3 regions of the Arthrobacter sp. UCD-GKA genome follow, and region 2 is predicted to be linked to each of the others. Evidence: predicted binding sites of a transcription regulator. Region 2 holds the regulator's gene; each other region holds the start of a gene.

Region 1 (6,381 bases), on a different contig from region 2:
AACCGGAACATGGCCGAAAACGAAGAGCCCGGAAACAACCTGACACCCAACACCGACGAACGCGAAGTCAGCGAGAAGCAGCTGTCCAAGTGGAAGAGCGAGGGCGGTGCCCTGTCCGAGGATTTCGACCCGGATGCGGCGCCGTCCGACTCCGGGCAGTAACCGCCGGGGGCTTGCCGGGTGTGCAGGGCCACGTGCCCTGCACACCTTTTTTATAGGTGGCGCAGGTAGCGTTCGGGCAGGTTCATGAAGGAGCGCCAGTTGGTCACCAGGTCCAGCTCGTCCCAGGCGCTGTGCCGCAGCCCCCACGGGCCGACCTCGTAGATGTCGGCCCCGGGCAGGGAAGCGAGCAGCGGCGAGTGCGTGGACATGATGACCTGCGAATCGCCCTGCGCCATGAGGTCCTTCAGGATTCCCACCAGGGCCAGGCACCCGGAGAACGAGAGTGCGGACTCGGGCTCGTCGAGAACCCACAGCCCGCCCTCGCGGAACCTGTCCACGATCAGCTCGAGGAACGATTCGCCATGGCTCATGGTATGGAATTCCGGATCCTTGCGCCGCAGCGTGGGATTTTCCTCCAGGTAGGTATAGAAACCGTGCATGGTTTCGGCGCGCAGGAAGTATCCGCGGCGGCTGGCACCGATGTTCCGCACCAGCTGCAGGTGCTTCTCCATGCCCGATTCGGTGGCACGGGTGCTGTGTTGCGCCCCGGTGGAGCCGCCCTCCGGGGACAGCCCGTAGCCCAGCGCTATGGCTTCGATAAGCGTGGATTTCCCCGAACCGTTTTCGCCCACGAAGACCGTGGCTGCACCGAAGTCAAGACCCTGGTCCAGCAGCTGGCGCACCGGCGGGAGCGTCTGGGGCCACTGGTTGCGCGGTGCGGGGGAAAGCTCGTGTTCGGCGATCCGGCGGATCGGCAAGCTGGAGAGCCTCATCGGTGGCGGGAGTTCTCAGACACCGGTGACGGTTCCGTCGTCGTCGATGGCGAAGGACGGGTTGTGCACAAAATCCCAGCGGAAGCCGTCCGGGTCTGCCACGCACGCGCTGGTGCCGCCCCATTCCCGGGTGGTTGGCGCGCCGATCGGGGTTGCGCCGGCGTCCAGGGCGCGGGCGTAGAGGTCGTTGACCTCGGCGACGCTGGTGGTGTTGTGGCCCAGGGAGACCGGAGGGGCCAGCGGGCCGTGCCCGACTTCCCCGTATTCGCCGGGCATCGATTCGACGTTCCACAGCGCGAGCATGAGCCCGTGGCCGGCCTGGACGAACAGGATCTCGCCGGGGATGAAATTGATTTCGCGGAAACCCAGGCCCGTGACGTAGAAGTCGCGTGACCGCTGGACATCGCGCACCCCAAGGGTGAGCGCGGTGACTGCCGGGGGCGTGTCTATGCTCATGCACCCAAGCATAGGCCCATGTGAATGGGCATCAAGAGGACCCCTCAACAACAAACCGTAGTACGCATGTTCTACTCTCGTCTTGTCTAGAACAAAGTTTCTAATAAACTGGTGAATGCACGGGCGCAACCCGCAACCGCCTTTCATGCCCCTGGGGCAAGGGAGGTGTCGGGCCCGCCTGTGCAACGGGAAGGGTGGCGAGCGAATGGGAATCTTTACCCAGTCGATCGAGGTTGACTGCACACCGGCGGGGGTGCCGATCCGCATGCGCTGGCAGGGCCGCGAATACCGGCTCGCGGCCGAGCCGGTGCGCTGGTTCGAGCGACGGAACTGGTGGACCGAGGAGCTGCGTGCCGAACGCGGCCGCGGCCCGGGGCTCGTGGACTACGAGGTCTGGCAATTGCAGGTCAAGCTCGCCGGCGTGGGCCCATTGCGCACCTTCGAGGTTTCCCGCCAGGCCGATACCGGCCGCTGGCGGATCATCCGCATGCCCGAGGCCTACCGGGAAAGCGCCTAGCGCGTCGGGCCGGCCGGCCCGAAACCGGGTTGGTGCCATCATTGGGCACGGCGGGCTCTGGCCGTCGGCCGCGCCAGGTGAAAGGCTGGGGGCAGGTGCCTGGACGGCGGCCGCGAGGAACACGAACACGGGAGCGCTCTAATGGAAGAAGTATTCGATGCCGCGATCATCGGCATGGGACCCGGCGGCGAAGTCGCCGCCGACCGGCTGCTCACCGCCGGCAAGAAGGTCGTGGTCTTCGAATCCGAGCTCATTGGCGGGGAATGCGCCTACTGGGCCTGCGTCCCCTCCAAGACCGTCCTGCGCGGGCCAGAGGTGAACATCGAGGCGGCAGGTGCGGCCGGAGCCGCCGAAAGCGCCCTGGACTGGGAAAAGGCCCGGGAATACCGCGACTACATGGCCCGGCACCTCGACGACAGCGCCCAGGAGCAGGGGTACGCCAAGCGCGGGGCGACCGTGGTGCGCGGCAAGGCGACAATCACCGGACCGGGACACCTCAGCGCCAACGGGAACCAATACCTGGCTCACCACATCGTCATCGCCACGGGAACCGTCCCCGTGGTCCCCGAGTTCCCGGGGAGCGGGGAAATCACCGCCTGGACCAACCGCGAGCTCTACACCCTGGCGACGCTGCCGAAATCCGTGGCCATCGTGGGCGGATCCGCGGTGGCGCTGGAGGCCGCCTTCTTCCTGGCCGGATTCGGGGTCCAGGTCACCGTGCTCAACCGCAGCGCCCGGCTGCTGCGGCGCGAGGAGCCCGAGGTCTCCGCGCTCGCCGAGGAGCACCTGCGCCGGCTCGGGGTCAAGGTGCTGGCCAACAGCACCGTGACCAGCGGGCGGCGCGGGGAGGACGGGACCAGCATCCTTCAGCTGCAGGCGGGCGGGGAGGTCGCGGTCGATGCGGTCTTCTTCGCCACAGGAAGGGTCCCGCGTGCCGACGGCCTGGATGTGGCACGCGCCGGGGCGACCCTTGACGGGAAGGGCGGGGTACGGGTTGACGAGCACTGCTGGGCCGCCGAGGGGCTCTGGGCCATCGGGGACGTCACCGGGATCATGCCCTTCACCCATGTGGCCAAGTACCAGGGCCGCATCGTGGCCGACTGCATCCTGGGCAGGGAGCGAAGTGCAAGCTACGACGGGATCCCGCGCGTGGTCTTCGCCAGCCCGGAGATCGCCGCCGTGGGCCTGACCCGGGAGACGGCCGAGGGGCGTGGAATCGACGCGGCGTACATCCAGGTCAACCTGCCCGAGACCCTCGCCCGGCCCTGGACCTACGAGCAGGATCCGCGAGGGGACCTGGGCCTGCTGGTGGACCGGCACCGGAGGGTCGTCATCGGGGCCTGGGCCATCGCCCCGCAAGCCAGCGAATGGATCCACCTGGCATCCCTGGCCATCAGGGCGGAGACCCCGCTGGAGGTCCTGCGCGACATGGCCCCGCAATTCCCCAGCTACACCGAGGCCTACCTCGTTGCCCTGGACCGGCTGCGAAGCGACGAAGGAATCTAGGCCGCGCCAGTGGGCCTTCTCACCGCCCCCTTCCCGCCGCAGGTCAGCGCAGGGAGGGGGCCCCGGTGTCCGGGAGTCCTCCGCGCGGTCCTGCCACGGGACTTGATTAGAACGCATGTTCTAATAGAATGAATTCGTCCCCCTCCTCGCCCGGCCACACGAACCCCGGCACCGAGGACCACCAAGGCACGTGCCCGCAGGCGCAACCCGCCGGGGGACCGGGGCGCGCCGCGGGACAGGGGAGGGGCAGGCACCATGGGCTTCACCCACCTGCACGTCGCCTCCGCCTTCAGCGCACACTACGGGGTCTCCTGGCCCAAGGACCTGGTCGCCGCCGCGCTCGCCGACGGCGCGGACGCCCTGGCCATCACCGACCGCGACGGACTCTACGGAAGCGTCAAGCACCTCAAGGCCTGCATCGGACACGGCATCGACCCCATCCTCGGGGTGGACCTGGCCATCCTCGAACCCGCACCCCGCCCCGCTCCCCACGGCAAGCCACCACCGATGCGCACCGCCGGACGCATCGTCGCCCTGGCCAAGGGGCATAGCAACGGCGCCGGATACGCCGCCCTCTGCCACCTGGTCACCGCGGCACACCAACCCAACACACCCGCCGGGGTCGCCAAGCCAGCCGTGGGGATCACCCGCGAGGAACTGGGCACCCACGCACTGGGCCCCGACGGGGAAGCGCTGCTCACCATCCTGCTGGGACCGGGCTCAGACATCGGCCTGGCCACCGGACACCGCCACTACACCCAGGCCCGCACCCTGTTGCGCACCTGGCGCTCCCTGCTGGGGGCAAGCGCCCTGCGGGTGGAGATCACCACGCACCTGAATAGCCCGGGGGAGAAGCTCAGCACCGCACACGCCATCCGCATGCTGCGCTGCGCCACCGACACGGGCATCGCCCCCGTCCTGACCAACGCCGTGCGCTACGCCGACCCCGACGGAGCGGCAACCGCCGATGTCCTGGACTCCGCACGAGCCCTGTCCTCCCTGGAAACCCTCAACGACATCCAGCCCAACGGGCAGGGCTGGCTCAAACCTGCCGAACACATGCACCACCTCGCCACCGAAATCGCCCGCTCCGCCTCCGACACCTCCCTGGCCGCCACACTGCTGCGCAACACCGCAGCGCTCGCCGACTGGGCGCGCCTTGACCCGGTCCCCGACACCGGATGGTCGATCCCCGTGGTCCCCGAGGCCCACATCATCGGCATCACCGGAAACCCCGAAAACGAACTCGCCTCCCGCGCCGAGGCAGGCATCACCCGCCTGATCCCCGACCAGGCCAACGACCCCGCGATGCGCCACCGCCTGGAGGCCGAGCTGTCCACCATCGCCGACCTCGGCTTCGCCCCCTACTTCCTCACCGTCGCCGAAGTCAGCTCCATGATCACCCGCCTGGGAATACGCTCCGCCGCCCGGGGGTCAGGAGCCTCCTCACTGGTCAACTACCTCATTGGCATCAGCCAGGTAAACCCCCTGGCCCACGACCTGCTCTTCGAACGCTTCCTCTCCCGCGACCGCGCCACCCTGCCCGACATCGACATCGACGTCGAATCCGCCAGGCGCCACGAGATCTACCACAAGATCTTCGAACGCTTCGGAGCCGACCGTGTCAGCCTCATGAGCATGCAAAACGGCTACCGCGCCCGGGGGGCGGTGCGCGACGCCGGAGCCGCACTGGGCATGGAGGAAGAAGACATCGATACGATCGCCAAGCAACTCTGGCGCTTCTCCGCCTCCTCCTTCCGCGAAGCCCTGGAGGAAAAACCCGAACTCGCACCCTTCGCCGACCGCCTCGGCACCGAAAAACAACTCGACCTGCTCGTGGACCTCACCGAACGCCTCGACCGGCTGCCCCGCCACATCTCCATGCACCCCTGCGGCGTCATCCTCTCCGACGCACAGCTGCGCGACCGCACCCCCGTCGAACCCAGCGGCATCTCCCTGCCCATGAGCCAATTCGACAAACACGACATGGACCCCATGGGCATGCTCAAGCTCGACGTCCTGGGGGTGCGCATGCAATCGGCCATCACCTACGCACTGGAGGAAATCCAGCGCCTGCACCCCGACGCACAAGCCGTCGCCAAGGCAGGCGGACACCGGGGACGCAAGCCCGGGGAAATCCCCGGCTACATCCAGCCCAACGGAGCCATCGACCTCGCCCTGGTCCCGCTGGACGACGAACCCACCTTCGAACTCATCCGCTCCACCCACACCCTGGGCTGCTTCCAGATCGAATCACCCGGACAACGCGAACTCATCGGCAAGCTCGCCCCGCGCGAATTCAACGACCTCATCATCGACATCTCCCTCTTCCGCCCCGGACCCATGAAATCCAACATGGTCAAGCCCTACCTGGAAAACCGCCACGGCTTCGCACCCGAAAAATACCCCCACCCCGACCTTGCGCCGGCGCTCGCCGAGACCCACGGGGTCACCGTCTTCCACGAACAGGTGCTGCGGATCTTCGACAAGATGACCGGCTGCGGGCTGGCCCAGGCCGATGTCTACCGCCGGCTGCTGGGAAACCCGCACGCCGAACCGGCTGTCGAGGCGCTCTTCCGTTCCCGGGCGCTGGGCCGCGGCTACTCGCTGGAGGTCATCGACGAGGTCTGGCACACGCTGGCGGCCTTCGGGTCCTTCGGGTTCTGCAAGGCCCACGGGGCCGCCTTCGCCGTGCCCACCTACCACTCCGCCTGGCTCAAGGCCCACCATCCGGAGGCCTTCCTGGCCGGGATCTGGGAACACGACCCAGGCATGTACCCCAAGCGGCTGCTGGTCGCCGAGGCCAGGCGCATGGGCATCGCGATCCTGCCGCTGGACATCAACCGCTCCGCGCCCGGCTACAAGGTGGAAAGGCTCGAGGGGCTGCTGCCCCCCGCACAGCTGCCGGTGGTCCCGCGCGCCGCGGGGGCCGCGCCCCCGGGCAGGTACGGGATCAGGCTCTCGCTG
Region 2 (6,381 bases):
TAGGCGGTGCCGAAGCGGCGGATGCCTGCCTTGTTGCCCAGCGCGGTGCGCAGCACCTCGCCGATGGTGATCGCGGTGTCCTCGACGGTGTGGTGCACGTCGATCTCGATGTCTCCGGTGGCCCGCACGGTCAGGTCGATGAGCGAATGCTTCGACAGTGCCGTCAGCATGTGGTCGTAGAACGGTACCCCGGTGCTGATTTCGGAGCGGCCGGTGCCGTCCAGATCGAGTTCGACAAAGACGGAGGACTCGCTGGTGATGCGTTCGAGGCGAGCGCGACGACCCGTGAGTTTTTCGGCAGACATGCACATTCCTTTAGATCAGGCGGTGAGACGAGGATGTGGGGCGGCGGGACATCGATGCATGATCGGAGGAAGGGCCAAGGCCCGTCCTCCGGCACCATTGCCGCCTGCCCCAAGTTTAGCGTGAGAGCGTGTGAGGACCCTGATCGAGCAGTTCCTCGAGGCGGACAAGGAACGCGGTGGTTTCCGCTTCGGTGCCCGCGGTGACCCGCAGGTGGCCCGGAATCCCGACGTCGCGGATGATGACCCCGGCCTCAAGCAGCCCGTTCCAGATGGCCTTGGTGTCCTTGATCCCGCCGAAGAACACGAAGTTGGAGTCGCTGGAGGCAGGGTGCAGGCCCATGCGGGTGAGCTCGTTGACGATCCTGTCACGCTGGATCTTGATGTCCTCAACGTTGGCCAGCAGGGCATCGACGTGCTTCAGCGCGGCATTGGCGGTGGCCTGGGTGACTGCCGAAAGGTGGTACGGCAGGCGGACCAGGCGGATCGCGTCGGTGACTTCCGGAGCCGCGGCCAGGTAGCCCAGGCGGGCGCCGGCCAGGGCGAACGCCTTGGACATGGTCCGTGAAACGATGAGCCGCTCGCGTCCCGGCAGCAGGGACAGCGCCGACGGGGTTCCGTTGTGGGCGAATTCCGCGTACGCCTCGTCAACGATCACGATGGCGTTGCTTGCCGCGCCGGCTTCGTAGACCGCTTCGACGACATCCAGGCCCAGCGCGGTGCCGGTCGGGTTGTTCGGCGAGCAGAGCAAGATAATGTTCGGCGCCGCCTCACGGACCTGTGCCGCGGCGTCGATGGCCGAGAGCCCGTAGTCCGCCGAGCGGACACCGGCCAGGTAGGCGGTGTCGGTCCCGGAGGCCAGCAACGGGTACATCGAGTAGGTGGGAGGGAAACCCATCACCGTGCGCCCGGGTCCGCCGAAGGCCTGCATGACCTGTTGGAGAACCTCGTTGGAGCCGTTGGCTGCCCAAACGTTGTCGGCTTCCAGGCCGTGGCCCAGGTAGGCGGCGAGACGTTCGCGCAATTCGGTGAACTCGCGGTCCGGGTAGCGGTTCAGTCCCATGGCTGCTGCTGAGACTTCTTCGACGATGGCGCGATGCACTTCCGGGGGAAGCGGATGGGTGTTTTCGTTGACGTTCAACTGGATGGGTACGTCGATTTGGGGTGCGCCGTAAGGTTCAAGACCTTGAAGATTCTCTCGCAGGGGCAGATTTGCCAGGCGATTTAGCCGTTCATTCACGGCTCAAGTCTACGGCGGCGGCGCGGTGACCTTGGAATCTTCACCGGTGCCAGGGGTAATAAACGGTTAGCAATGGTGGGGCGCGGCATCGAGCGGCGCGCCCGGAGGGCTCTGGCCCTAGCTTCCGGTGGGGACGAAAATTTCCGCCCCGGGATGCAGCACGGAGCTGTTGAGGTTGTTCAGGTCGCCGATCTGCCGAACGGCTTCGCGGGGCTCGAGCTGCGGGGCGAACTCCCTGGCGATCCCCCACAACGTGTCGCCCTCGATGACGGTGACGGTGACCGCTTCGACGCCCAGCGGGGTGTCGACCGAGGCATTGGCCGGGGACTGGAACAGGCCCAGGAGCATGAGCACCGCCGCGCTGACCAGGAAGATGGGCAGTGCAATCAGCACGAATTTTCCGCGGCGAGTGAGCCGCAGTGGCGCCAGCTCGGGCCGCGAGGCCAGTGCGGATTGCGGTGCCGGGGTGTAGTCGGACGTTACAAGGTGGAGCGGGGCCGAGAAAGCAGTGTTTGCCATGTCGTTGCCTTTCCTCTGTATTCATTTGCCGTACGGACCCGGTGGCCCATTCGAACAGATGACGGTTATTCGAACGCATCTTTCGAACGTGTGTTCGTAGTGCGCATCTTATTTCTAGCACCTTTGGACGACACGTGTCCAGATCTGTTCGAACAAATCTTTGAAAGTAGTGTCTTTGTCTACTAAGATGGGGGTAGTGGAGCGATGTATTGACTACATCAGTTCCCACCGACAATTTGCGGCACGCGCGGGCAACCGGCGACGATCGGGATGAGGCATTGACAATGACGACCGAACAACGAACCCCTCGACGCGACGCGAAGAGCCTGACCATCCGTCAGAAGAAGGTTCTTGAGACCATCCAGCGCTCCGTGAGCACCAATGGCTACCCGCCATCGATGCGGGAAATCGGGGACGCCGTGGGATTGGCCAGCCTCTCAAGCGTGACCCACCAGCTGAGCCAGCTCGAGAAGCTCGGCTACATCCGCCGCGACCCGCGCCGTCCGCGGGCCATGGAGATCCTGCTTCCCCTGCAGCTCAAGAGCGAGAGCAAGCTCGAAGTGGTGGAGGGCCAGTCGGATCTGAGGGCAGCCAACGGGATGAGCGTCTCGGAGCTGACCACCTCCGCGGACACCGCCATGGTTCCCCTGGTGGGGCGCATTGCCGCCGGCGGACCTATCCTGGCCGACCAGGCGGTCGAGGACGTCTTCGCCCTGCCGCGCCAACTGGTGGGACACGGCGAGCTCTTCATGCTGAAGGTCAGCGGAGACTCGATGATCGACGCCGCCATTTGCGACGGCGACTGGGTGGTCGTGCGACGCCAGCAGACCGCAAACAACGGCGACATCGTCGCGGCACTGCTCGAGGACGAAGCCACGGTGAAGACCTTCCGGCAGCGTGACGGGCACACCTGGCTGCTGCCGCAGAACTCCCGCTACGAACCCATCCTCGGTGACGCCGCAACCGTCATGGGCAAGGTCGTATCGGTCATGCGTTCGGTCTAGGCCGCACCAACATTCATCCCCCGCAAACACGTGAGGACCGGTCAAATGACCGGTCCTCACGTGTTTCCCGTGAACCCACGGGACAGGACGTCCTAGCCTTCGCTCAGGCGCTCGAGTGCGGAAATCACCGTCGCCTTGTCGGGCGTGGCCCACAGGGGCGGCAGCGAGGCACGCAGGAACGTGCCGTAGCGCTCGGTGGCCAGGCGCGAATCCAGCACGGCCACCACGCCCTTGTCGTTGACCGAACGGATCAGTCGACCGGCGCCCTGCGCGAGCCGCACCGCGGCGTGGCTCGCGGCCACGGCCATGAAGCCGTTGCCGCCGTGCTTGGCCACGTCGCGGCTGCGGGCCGAGGACAGCGGGTCGTCGGGCCGCGGGAACGGGATCTTGTCGATGATGACCAGCCGGCAGGCGTTGCCCGGCACATCCACGCCCTGCCAGAGCGTCATCGTGCCAAAGAGGCAGGTGTCGGGTTCGGCGGAAAACTGGTCCACCAGGGCCTTCATGCTGGACTCGCCCTGACACAGGATCGGGATGTCCAGGCGTGCCCGCAGGATCTCCGCCGCTTCTTCCGCGGCACGGCGCGAGGTGAACAGCGCCAGCGCCCCACCGCCGGAGGCCTTGATCAGGTCCTCGATCTCGGACAGGGTTTCCTGGGACATCTGGCGCCCGGGCTTGGGCAGGTGCTTGGCGACGTACAGGATGCCTTGCTTGGGATAGTCGAAGGGGCTTCCCACGTCCACGCCGTTCCAGGTCGGCGCCCCCTCGCCCACGAGGCCCAGGGTGCCCGCCACGGGCTCGAAGGCCGCCCCGATGGCCAGGGTTGCACTGGTGAGGATCACCGTGCGCCCGTCGAAGAGCCCCTCGCGCAGCTTGCCCGCGACCGAGAGCGGGGCGACGTTCAGGGTCGGCTGGCTTGACTCGTCGGGTTGGACGTAGCCCTCCCCCGGGCTGAAGTGCCCGGGACGCGAGGCCCAGATGACCTCGCGCTCCTCAGTCATTTCAAGCATCTTGCTGCACTGCTCCACCAGGTACATGACCTGCGAGCGGGCCATCTGGCGCCCGCCGTCGGCGGGGGCGTTGGCCTCGGGCTTTGAATCGGACAGGACCACGCGTGCGGCCTCGGCGATCTGGTTGATCGCCGCCTGCTGGTCCTCGTTCAATCCGCGGGCCATCAGCCCGGTGGGGACGCCCTCCAGGGCGCGCTGCAGCGCCTTGGCCCCCTGGTTCAGCGAATCCACGCTCACCGAGCAGTGCTTGCGCGCCGCCGAGGCAGCGGTCTGGACCATGGCCACCGACAGGGGCCGGGTCACCGAGGAGGTCACGCGGTCCTGCAGCTCGTGGGCCTCGTCGATGATGACGGTGTCGAAGTCCGGCAGCACGGCCAGTCCCTCGAACGCCGAGACGGCCAGCATCGCGTGGTTGGTGATCACGACATCCGCGGTGGCCGCGCGGGCGCGGGCCAGTTCGCTGAAGCATTCGGAGGCCATGGGGCATTTTTGGGATCCCAGGCAGTCCATCGCGCTGACCGAGACCTGTCGCCAGGCCTTGTCGCTGACGCCCGGGGCCAGGTCGTCGCGGTCCCCGGTGTCGGTCTGCTCGGCCCACTGCCGCAGCCGCACCACTTCCTTGCCCAGCACGGAGCCGGGCCCGTCCGCGGAACCGCCCAGTGCGGGGGTGCCGGAATCCATCGAGAACAGGGCGCCCTCGTCGTCATCCGGGTAGCCGCCGCCGAGCTTGTACTGGCACACGTAGTTGGAGCGTCCCTTGACCAGCGCCACGTCCATCTCGCGCGGCAGCTTGTCCTTCAGCGAGGACAGCAGGCGCGGGACGTCCCGGCCGACGATCTGGGCCTGGAGCGCCAGGGTTGCGGTGGAAATCACCACCGGCTTTTCCGAATCCAGTGCATGGGCCAGCGCGGGGACCAGGTAGGCCATGGATTTGCCGGTGCCGGTTCCCGCCTGCACCAGCAGGTGCTCGCCGGTTTCCATGGCCCGCACGACCTGGCGGGTCATTTCATGTTGGCCCGGCCGGTTTTGTCCGCCCATCGTGGACACCGCAGCGTCCAATAGGGCGATGACATCTGATTCCTCAGCCATGAATACTAAATTGCTCCACTTCTGCGGCCATGCTTTCGCGGACCTTGACCATCATGCGGGTTCCCGTTTCGGTGTGTTCGACGGCCAGGATCTCGGCCTCGGCGCCGTGGAGCTTGTTGACCACGTCGCCTCGATCATAGGGAATCATCAATTCTAGTTGGACATCGGGGCGGGGAATTGCCGCGCTGATTTTTGCGAGCAGTTCATCGATGCCCTCGCCGGTGCGTGCCGAGACGATGACGTGGTTCGGTTCGCGCTGGCGCAGGCGTTCGACCACGAACGGGTCTGCCACATCCGCCTTGTTCAGCACGATGATCTCCGGGATGCCGCGCGCGTCCACATCGTTGAACACCTCGCGCACCGCCTGGATCTGCCCTTCGGGATCCGGGTGCGCGGCGTCAACCACGTGCAGGATCAGGTTGGCGTCGGCCACTTCCTCCAGCGTGGAGCGGAAGGCCTCGACCAGCTGGGTGGGCAGCGACTTCACGAAGCCGACGGTGTCCACCAGCGTGTAGGTCAGTCCGTCGCTGGTTTCGGCCTGGCGGACCGTGGGATCCAGCGTCGCGAACAGTGCGTTTTCGACCAGCACGCCGGCATGGGTGAGCCGGTTGAGTAGCGAGGACTTCCCGGCGTTGGTGTAGCCGGCGATGGCCACCGAGGGCACGGCGTTGCGCTTGCGGTTGGCGCGCTTGGCCTCGCGGGCCGGGAGCATCCCCTTGATTTCCTTGCGGAGCTTGGCCATGCGGTCGCGAATGCGGCGGCGGTCCAATTCGATCTTGGTTTCGCCGGGGCCGCGGGAGCCGATGCCGCCGCCGGCGGTGCCGACCCGGCCACCGGCCTGGCGGGACATCGATTCGCCCCAGCCGCGCAGGCGCGGCAGCAGGTATTCGAGCTGGGCCAGTTCCACCTGGGCGCGGCCCTCGTGGCTCTTGGCGTGCTGCGCGAAGATGTCCAGGATCAGCGCGGTGCGGTCGATGACCTTGACCTTGACGACGTCCTCGAGGGCGCGTCGCTGGGAGGGCGCGAGTTCGGAGTCGATGATGACGGTGTCCGCCCCGGTTGCCGCGACGATTTCACGCAGCTCCACGGCCTTGCCCGAACCGAGGTAGGTGGCGGCGTCGGGTTTTGCGCGGCGCTGGACCATGCCGTCGAGCACCTCGGAGCCCGCGGTCTCGGCCAGGGCGGCCAGCTCCCGCAGGGAATTCTCCGCGTCCTCC
Region 3 (6,381 bases), on a different contig from region 2:
CAAGGGACTGAACGCCCTTTCCAGCCAGGACCCGGACCGTGCCACGGCGCCGGTCCGCGCGGCATTCATCCGCGCGCCCTGGGTGGAAAGCGTGGGGGAGTCCGTAGAGGTACTGGCCACCATCCCCGCCGAAAACACGCCCCTGGGCGTGGACGGGACAAGGGTGGCTAGAATTGTTGCAGTACGTTCTGGAAAATTGCTGGCGACTTCCTTCCACCCCGAGGTGGCCGGGGAGCGCCGGATCCATGAACTTTTCATTCAAATGATCAGAGGAGACGCGTAAGCATGTCCGGCCACTCCAAATGGGCAACCACGAAACACAAGAAGGCAATCCTCGACAGCAGGCGCGCCAAGGCGTTCGCCAAGCTGATCAAGAACATCGAGGTTGCGGCGCGCGCAGGCGGCGCCGACCTGGCCGGCAACCCGGCCCTCGAGGTCGCTGTCTCCAAGGCCAAGAAGACCTCGGTGCCCAACGACAACATCGACCGCGCGGTCAAGCGCGGCGCCGGCCTGACCGGCGAGGTCATCGACTACACCGAGATCATCTACGAGGCACGCGGACCCCAGGGCTCGGCCCTGCTGATCGAATGCCTGACCGACAACAAGAACCGTGCGGCCTCCGAGGTGCGCCTGGGCATCACCCGCAACGGCGGCACCGTCGCGGACCCCGGCTCGGTTGCATACCTGTTCGCCCGCCGGGGAGTCGTCGGCCTGCCGAAGAAGGACCTCACCGAGGACGACCTGCTCATGGCGGTGCTGGACGCCGGGGCCGACGAGGTCAAGGAATCCGGGGACCACTTCGAGATCCACTCGGAGCCGACCGACCTGCGTGCGGTTGTTGCCGCGCTCGAGGAAGCCGGAATCGAATACGAAACCGACGAAGTCGAATTCGTGCCCTCGATGCAGGTCCAGCTTGATGCAGCGGCGGCCCGCAAGTTCCTGAAGCTTGCCGACGCGCTCGAGGAGCTGGACGACGTGCAGAACGTCTACTCCAACGCGGACATCAGTGCCGAGGTCATGGCAGAACTCGAAGAGGACTAGCCACCACATGCCCCTGCGAGTGGTGGGCGTCGACCCGGGCCTGACCCGTTGCGGCCTGGCCGTGGTCGACGTCGAACCCAACCGCCGGGCCACGCTCATCGATGTCTCGGTGGTGGGGACCCCTCCGGGGACCCCGTTGGACCAGCGATTGCTGGCCATCGCCGACGGCATCGATGCGTGGCTCGATGAGCACAAGCCCGACGTCGTTGCCCTGGAGCGGGTCTTCAGCCAACTGAACGTCAGCACGGTGATGGGCACCGCACAGGCCTCGGGCGTGGTGATCGTTGCCGCGGCCCGGCGGAACATCCCGGTTGCCCTGCACACCCCCACCGAGGTCAAGGCCGCGGTGACGGGCTCCGGCTCGGCCAACAAGCTGGCCGTGGGCAAGATGGTCGCCAAGATCCTGCGCCTGGACGCCCCGCCGTCCCCGGCCGATGCCGCCGACGCCGCGGCGCTGGCCATCACCCACGGCTGGCGCGGCGCCGCATTCGGTGCCGCCGGTGCCGCAGCCTCGGCCTCCGCCCCGCGGCCCTCCGGCGGATCCTCGGGCTTGACGCCCGCCCAGCGCGCCTGGATCGCCGCCGAGGCCAAGGCCCGAGCTGTCAAGGCACGCTAGGGACCGGAGGGAACCTGCCGCTGACGTCCTGCGCTGCGTGCGTCCGCGGGTGTGCGCCAAGGAACCTGTAAGCTGTTCGTAGATATATTCGTATGGCTTGCGTGTTTCGGGTACCACCGGCGCGGCCCGGCACCACGGAGGAACACCCCCATGATCAGTACGCTGCGAGGAGTGCCTCAACAGGTCAACCTGAACAACGCGGTCATCGAGGTCGGCGGCTTCGGCATGCTGATCCAGGCAACCCCGCAGACGCTGGCCACCTTGCAGGTGGGCCGGGAGGCGTTCGTGCACACCTCCATGGTGGTGCGCGAGGACTCCATGACGCTCTTCGGCTTCGCCTCCGGTGACGAACGCGAGGTTTTCGAGGTCCTTACCGGGGTCTCGGGCATCGGACCGCGCACCGGCCTGGCCATCCTTTCGGTGCACACCCCGGAGGAAGTCCGCATCGCCGCCAGCACCAAGGACACCAAGGCCTTCACCAAGGTCTCGGGCATCGGGCCCAAGGGCGCCCAGCGCATCGTGCTCGAGCTCAATGGAAAGCTGGTGCCCACCGGCGCACCGGTTCCGGCCGGAAGCCCGGCGGCACCCACCTGGGAGCCCCAGGTCCTCGAGGCACTCACCGGCCTGGGTTGGACCGAGAAGGACGCCAACAAGGCGCTGGAAGCACTGGCCAAGAACGACCCGGAAATCGTTGCCACCGGCAGCGTGCCGGAAATCCTGCGGGCGGTGCTGCGTTCCCTGGGGCGCGGGAACCGGCCCGGAAACTAGGAGTACGACATGACAGACACCGGCGAGCTGACCAATGCCGGCCCCGAGCCCGAGGAACGGGTGCTCGAGGCGGCCCTGCGGCCCAAGAACCTGGACGATTTCGTCGGACAGCACCGGGTGCGCCAACAGCTCTCCCTGGTGCTCGAGGCCTCCAAGATCCGCGAGCGGACCGCCGACCACGTCTTGCTCTCGGGCCCTCCCGGCCTGGGCAAGACCACGCTGTCGATGATCATTGCCGCCGAGATGAACGCGCCGCTGCGCATCAGCTCCGGCCCGGCCATCCAGCACGCCGGGGACCTGGCCGCGATCCTCTCCTCCCTCACCGAGGGCGAGGTGCTTTTCCTGGACGAGATCCACCGGATGAGCCGCCCCGCCGAGGAAATGCTCTACATGGCCATGGAGGACTTCCGTGTCGACATCATCGTCGGCAAGGGAGCCGGGGCCACCGCCATCCCGCTGGAACTTCCCCCCTTCACACTGGTCGGTGCCACCACCCGCGCCGGGCTGCTGCCGGGCCCGCTGCGCGACAGGTTCGGGTTCACCGGGCACCTGGAGTTCTACAGCGTCGAGGAACTCGAGCTGGTGCTGCGCCGTTCGGCCATGATGCTTTCGCTGAAGGTCAACTCCGCGGCCTTCAGCGAGATCGCCTCGCGTTCGCGCGGCACCCCCCGCATTGCCAACCGGCTGCTGCGGCGCGTGCGCGACTGGGCGCTGGTGAACCGGCTCGAAAGCATCGACGCACGGGCCGCCTCCGCGGCCCTGGACATGTACGAGGTCGACGTCCGCGGACTGGACCGGCTGGACCGCGCGGTGCTCCATGCCCTGTGCACCAAGTTCGGAGGGGGGCCGGTTGGCCTGTCCACCCTGGCCATTGCGGTGGGGGAGGAGCCCGAGACCGTGGAGACGGTCGCCGAACCGTTCCTGGTTCGCGAGGGCCTGCTGGGACGCACCCCGCGCGGCCGGATCGCCACCGCGGAGGCCTGGAACCACCTGGGGCTTCGCATGCCGGCCGATGCCATCTTCGCAGGCCGGTCCGGTTTTGAGCTTGACGACGAAGAAGCCGAGTAGCCGGCAGTGTCTCACCTTGGGGCGCGACGGAGCATTCCAAGGACATTCGCAGGCCAAAACTGCGTTGTGGTCGGGGTTTGGTCAGGAACTCCCTATAGTATGGATAGGCCCACCGGCTGCGCAATCGCGATTGTGCGCGCCGCTGACAATGACTTAGGAACAGGTATCCACACGTGACCGAATACGTTTTGGCCCAAGCCGCTTCCGGCGAAAAGGCCCCATTCGACCCGACCATGTTGATCATGCTCGCCGCCTTCGGCCTGCTGATCTTCATGATGATGCGTGGCCGCAAGAAGGCCGCCAAGGCCCAGGAAGAGATCCGCTCCAACCTTGCCGTGGGTGCCGAGGTGATGACCCAGTTCGGTCTCTTTGGCACCATTGCGAGCATCGACACCGACGAAAACAAGATCGTCCTGGAGGTTTCCCCGGGCAGCTTCGTCACCGTCCACTCGCAGGTTGTCGCCAAGGTCGTCGCCTCGGAAGAGGCTGGTGCCTCGGTTGAGGTCCCCAACGACGCATCCTCGCTGACCTCGGCCTCGGTCGAGAGCGCCGAAGAGGCCCCGGGGTCGGAAAACGAAACCCCGGAAGAGACCTTGCGCCGCCTGAACAACGAGGACAAGGGCCCCAAGGCCTAGTCCGCTTGGCGCCTTCGGGCACGCCAACCCAGCAGTGAACGGCAGCCGGATTTCCGCGGGCCACACAGACCCGCCGGTGAGCGATCCGGCTTTCGATTGACCTTCACCATGCGGCCCGGAGCAGCCCCAACCCCCACCCCGCAGGGGCGGGTTGCAGGCAGGCTCCGGGTTTTCCGCGGAATCTCCATCTCCCAGGGGCGATGGAACAACCAGAAAGCCTCACGATGTCATCTACTGGTCCGATCAAGCAGGCGCGCAAATCCCTGCTGTGGCTCGGCGTTATCTTCCTCATTTCGGCCGCCATCCTGATTACCGGCGTGCTGAGCGGGAAAGCAGCTTTTGCCCCCAAGCTTGCCCTCGACCTCGAGGGTGGCACCCAAATGATCTTGGCACCACGGGTGGCGGGCGGTGCTGCGGCAACGCAGGAGCAGCTGGACCAGGCCGTGGAAATCATCCGCCAGCGCGTGGACGGCACCGGTGTCTCGGAAGCCGAGATCACCACGCAGTCCGGCCGCAACGTCGTCGTCTCCATGCCCGGCATCCCCGATTCCCGCACCCGCGAGCTGATCCAGGCCTCGGCGAACATGGAGTTCCGCCCGGTCATCCTGGCCGGGCCGTACACCGCCGTTCCCAAGGAACAGCGACTGGCCAAGGCGGATCTGCCCAAGCCGAGCGCCAAGCCCGAGAACGCCTCGGACATGAACTGGATCGACGCGGCCCTGTACCAGAAGTTCGAGGCCTACGACTGCCCGACGGAGCTCGGACAGGGTGCGGAAGAGGTCCACGACCCGGCCAAGCCGATGATCTCCTGCGAACCGGATACGGGCTCCAAATACATCCTGGGACCGGTCGAGGTCCCCGGCGCCGACATCACCGATGCCTCCTTCGGCATGTCCCGCGGCCAGCAGGGCGCGGTCACCGGGCAGTGGGCAGTGACCCTCGAATTCAACGCCGAGGGCAAGACGAAGTTCGCCGAGGTCACCAAGCGCATCACCCCCATGCAAGGTTCGCAGAACCAGTTCGCGATCGTGCTTGACGGCACCGTGATCTCCGCCCCGCAGTCCAACGCGGTGATCGCCGACGGCCGCGCCGAAATCACCGGCAACTTCACCGAACAGAGCTCCAAGGCCCTGGCCGACCAGCTGAAGTTCGGCGCCCTGCCGATCAGCTTCGAGATCCAGTCCGAACAACAGATCTCCGCGACCCTGGGTACGGACCAGCTGCGCAGCGGATTGATCGCCGGGCTCATCGGCATGGGGCTGGTGGCGATCTACTCGATCTTCCAGTACCGCCTGCTGGGCCTGGTCACCATCGTCTCGCTGCTGGTTTCCGGCGTGCTGACCTACCTCGCGCTGGTGCTGCTGGGCTGGTCGATGAACTACCGGCTCTCGCTGGCAGGTGTTGCGGGCCTGATTGTGTCCATCGGCCTGATCGCCGACTCCTTCATCGTGTACTTCGAACGCATCCGTGACGAACTGCGTGACGGGCGCCCGCTGCACTCGGCCGTGGAGATCGGCTGGAAGCGCGCCAAGCGCACCATCCTGGCCTCCAAGGCCGTGAACATCCTGGCCGCCATCGTGTTGTACATCGTGGCCGTGGGCAACGTGCGAGGCTTCGCCTTCACCCTGGGCCTGACCGCCGTGGTGGACATCGTGGTGGTCTTCCTGCTCACCCACCCGACGCTGCAGCTGCTGGGCAAGACCAAGTTCTTCGGCGAGGGGCACCGGTTCTCCGGGCTCGATCCCTCGCTGCTTGGCGCTGTGCCGCTGTACCAGGGCGCGGGCAGGATCCGCAGCTTCAGCACCGAGGCGGAAGTCGCCCGCGGCAAGAAGAACGCCAAGGCGGCCAGCGAGGCCGAACGCCGGCAGACCATCGCCGAGCGACGCAAGGCCGCGGCCACCACCGCGGCGCCCACCAAGTCGGACGAACGTGCGGATAAGGATTCATCAAATGGCTAGTCTCGCAACCTGGGGCAACGAGCTCTACACCGGCAAGCGGTCCTACCCGTTCACGGGCAAGCGCAAGCTGTGGCTGTCCGTTTCCGCGGTCCTGGTCCTGCTCGCCATCCTGGTCCCCGTTGTCAAGGGCGGGTTCAACCTCGGCATCGAGTTCCGCGGCGGATCCGAGTTCACCATCTCCAAGGTCGACCACACCGACGTTCCCACCGGCGAGAATGCCGTGGTGGCGATCGCGCCGGACCACCACCCCCGGGTCACCAACATCGCCCCGAACACCATGCGCGTGCAGACCGAC

Evidence for each region. Region 2 encodes LexA, which represses DNA repair genes until DNA is damaged. Its sites were predicted from a motif close to TCGAACANNTGTTCGA; they were not measured.
Region 1: the regulator LexA is predicted to act here: its motif matches at 3,522-3,537, upstream of BLJ79_RS12890 (DNA polymerase III subunit alpha).
Region 3: the regulator LexA is predicted to act here: its motif matches at 1,734-1,749, upstream of ruvA (Holliday junction branch migration protein RuvA).

What each region holds. Positions count from the first base shown of each region.
Region 1 covers NZ_MOLR01000006.1:287,071-293,451, reverse strand. The annotation lists gene BLJ79_RS23380 (hypothetical protein) at 1-162, shown strand, start outside; gene BLJ79_RS12910 (AAA family ATPase) at 213-935, opposite strand; gene BLJ79_RS12905 (VOC family protein) at 951-1,391, opposite strand; gene BLJ79_RS12900 (hypothetical protein) at 1,597-1,908, shown strand; gene BLJ79_RS12895 (dihydrolipoyl dehydrogenase family protein) at 2,050-3,414, shown strand; gene BLJ79_RS12890 (DNA polymerase III subunit alpha) at 3,670-6,381, shown strand, end outside.
Region 2 covers NZ_MOLR01000009.1:56,340-62,720, forward strand. The annotation lists gene hisB (imidazoleglycerol-phosphate dehydratase HisB) at 1-305, opposite strand, end outside; gene BLJ79_RS16255 (histidinol-phosphate transaminase) at 421-1,542, opposite strand; gene BLJ79_RS16260 (LysM peptidoglycan-binding domain-containing protein) at 1,660-2,061, opposite strand; gene lexA (transcriptional repressor LexA) at 2,346-3,065, shown strand; gene BLJ79_RS16270 (ATP-dependent DNA helicase) at 3,158-5,164, opposite strand; gene hflX (GTPase HflX) at 5,157-6,381, opposite strand, start outside.
Region 3 covers NZ_MOLR01000006.1:251,676-258,056, reverse strand. The annotation lists gene pdxT (pyridoxal 5'-phosphate synthase glutaminase subunit PdxT) at 1-283, shown strand, start outside; gene BLJ79_RS12755 (YebC/PmpR family DNA-binding transcriptional regulator) at 286-1,041, shown strand; gene ruvC (crossover junction endodeoxyribonuclease RuvC) at 1,049-1,657, shown strand; gene ruvA (Holliday junction branch migration protein RuvA) at 1,808-2,425, shown strand; gene ruvB (Holliday junction branch migration DNA helicase RuvB) at 2,435-3,493, shown strand; gene yajC (preprotein translocase subunit YajC) at 3,667-4,128, shown strand; gene secD (protein translocase subunit SecD) at 4,353-6,086, shown strand; gene secF (protein translocase subunit SecF) at 6,079-6,381, shown strand, end outside.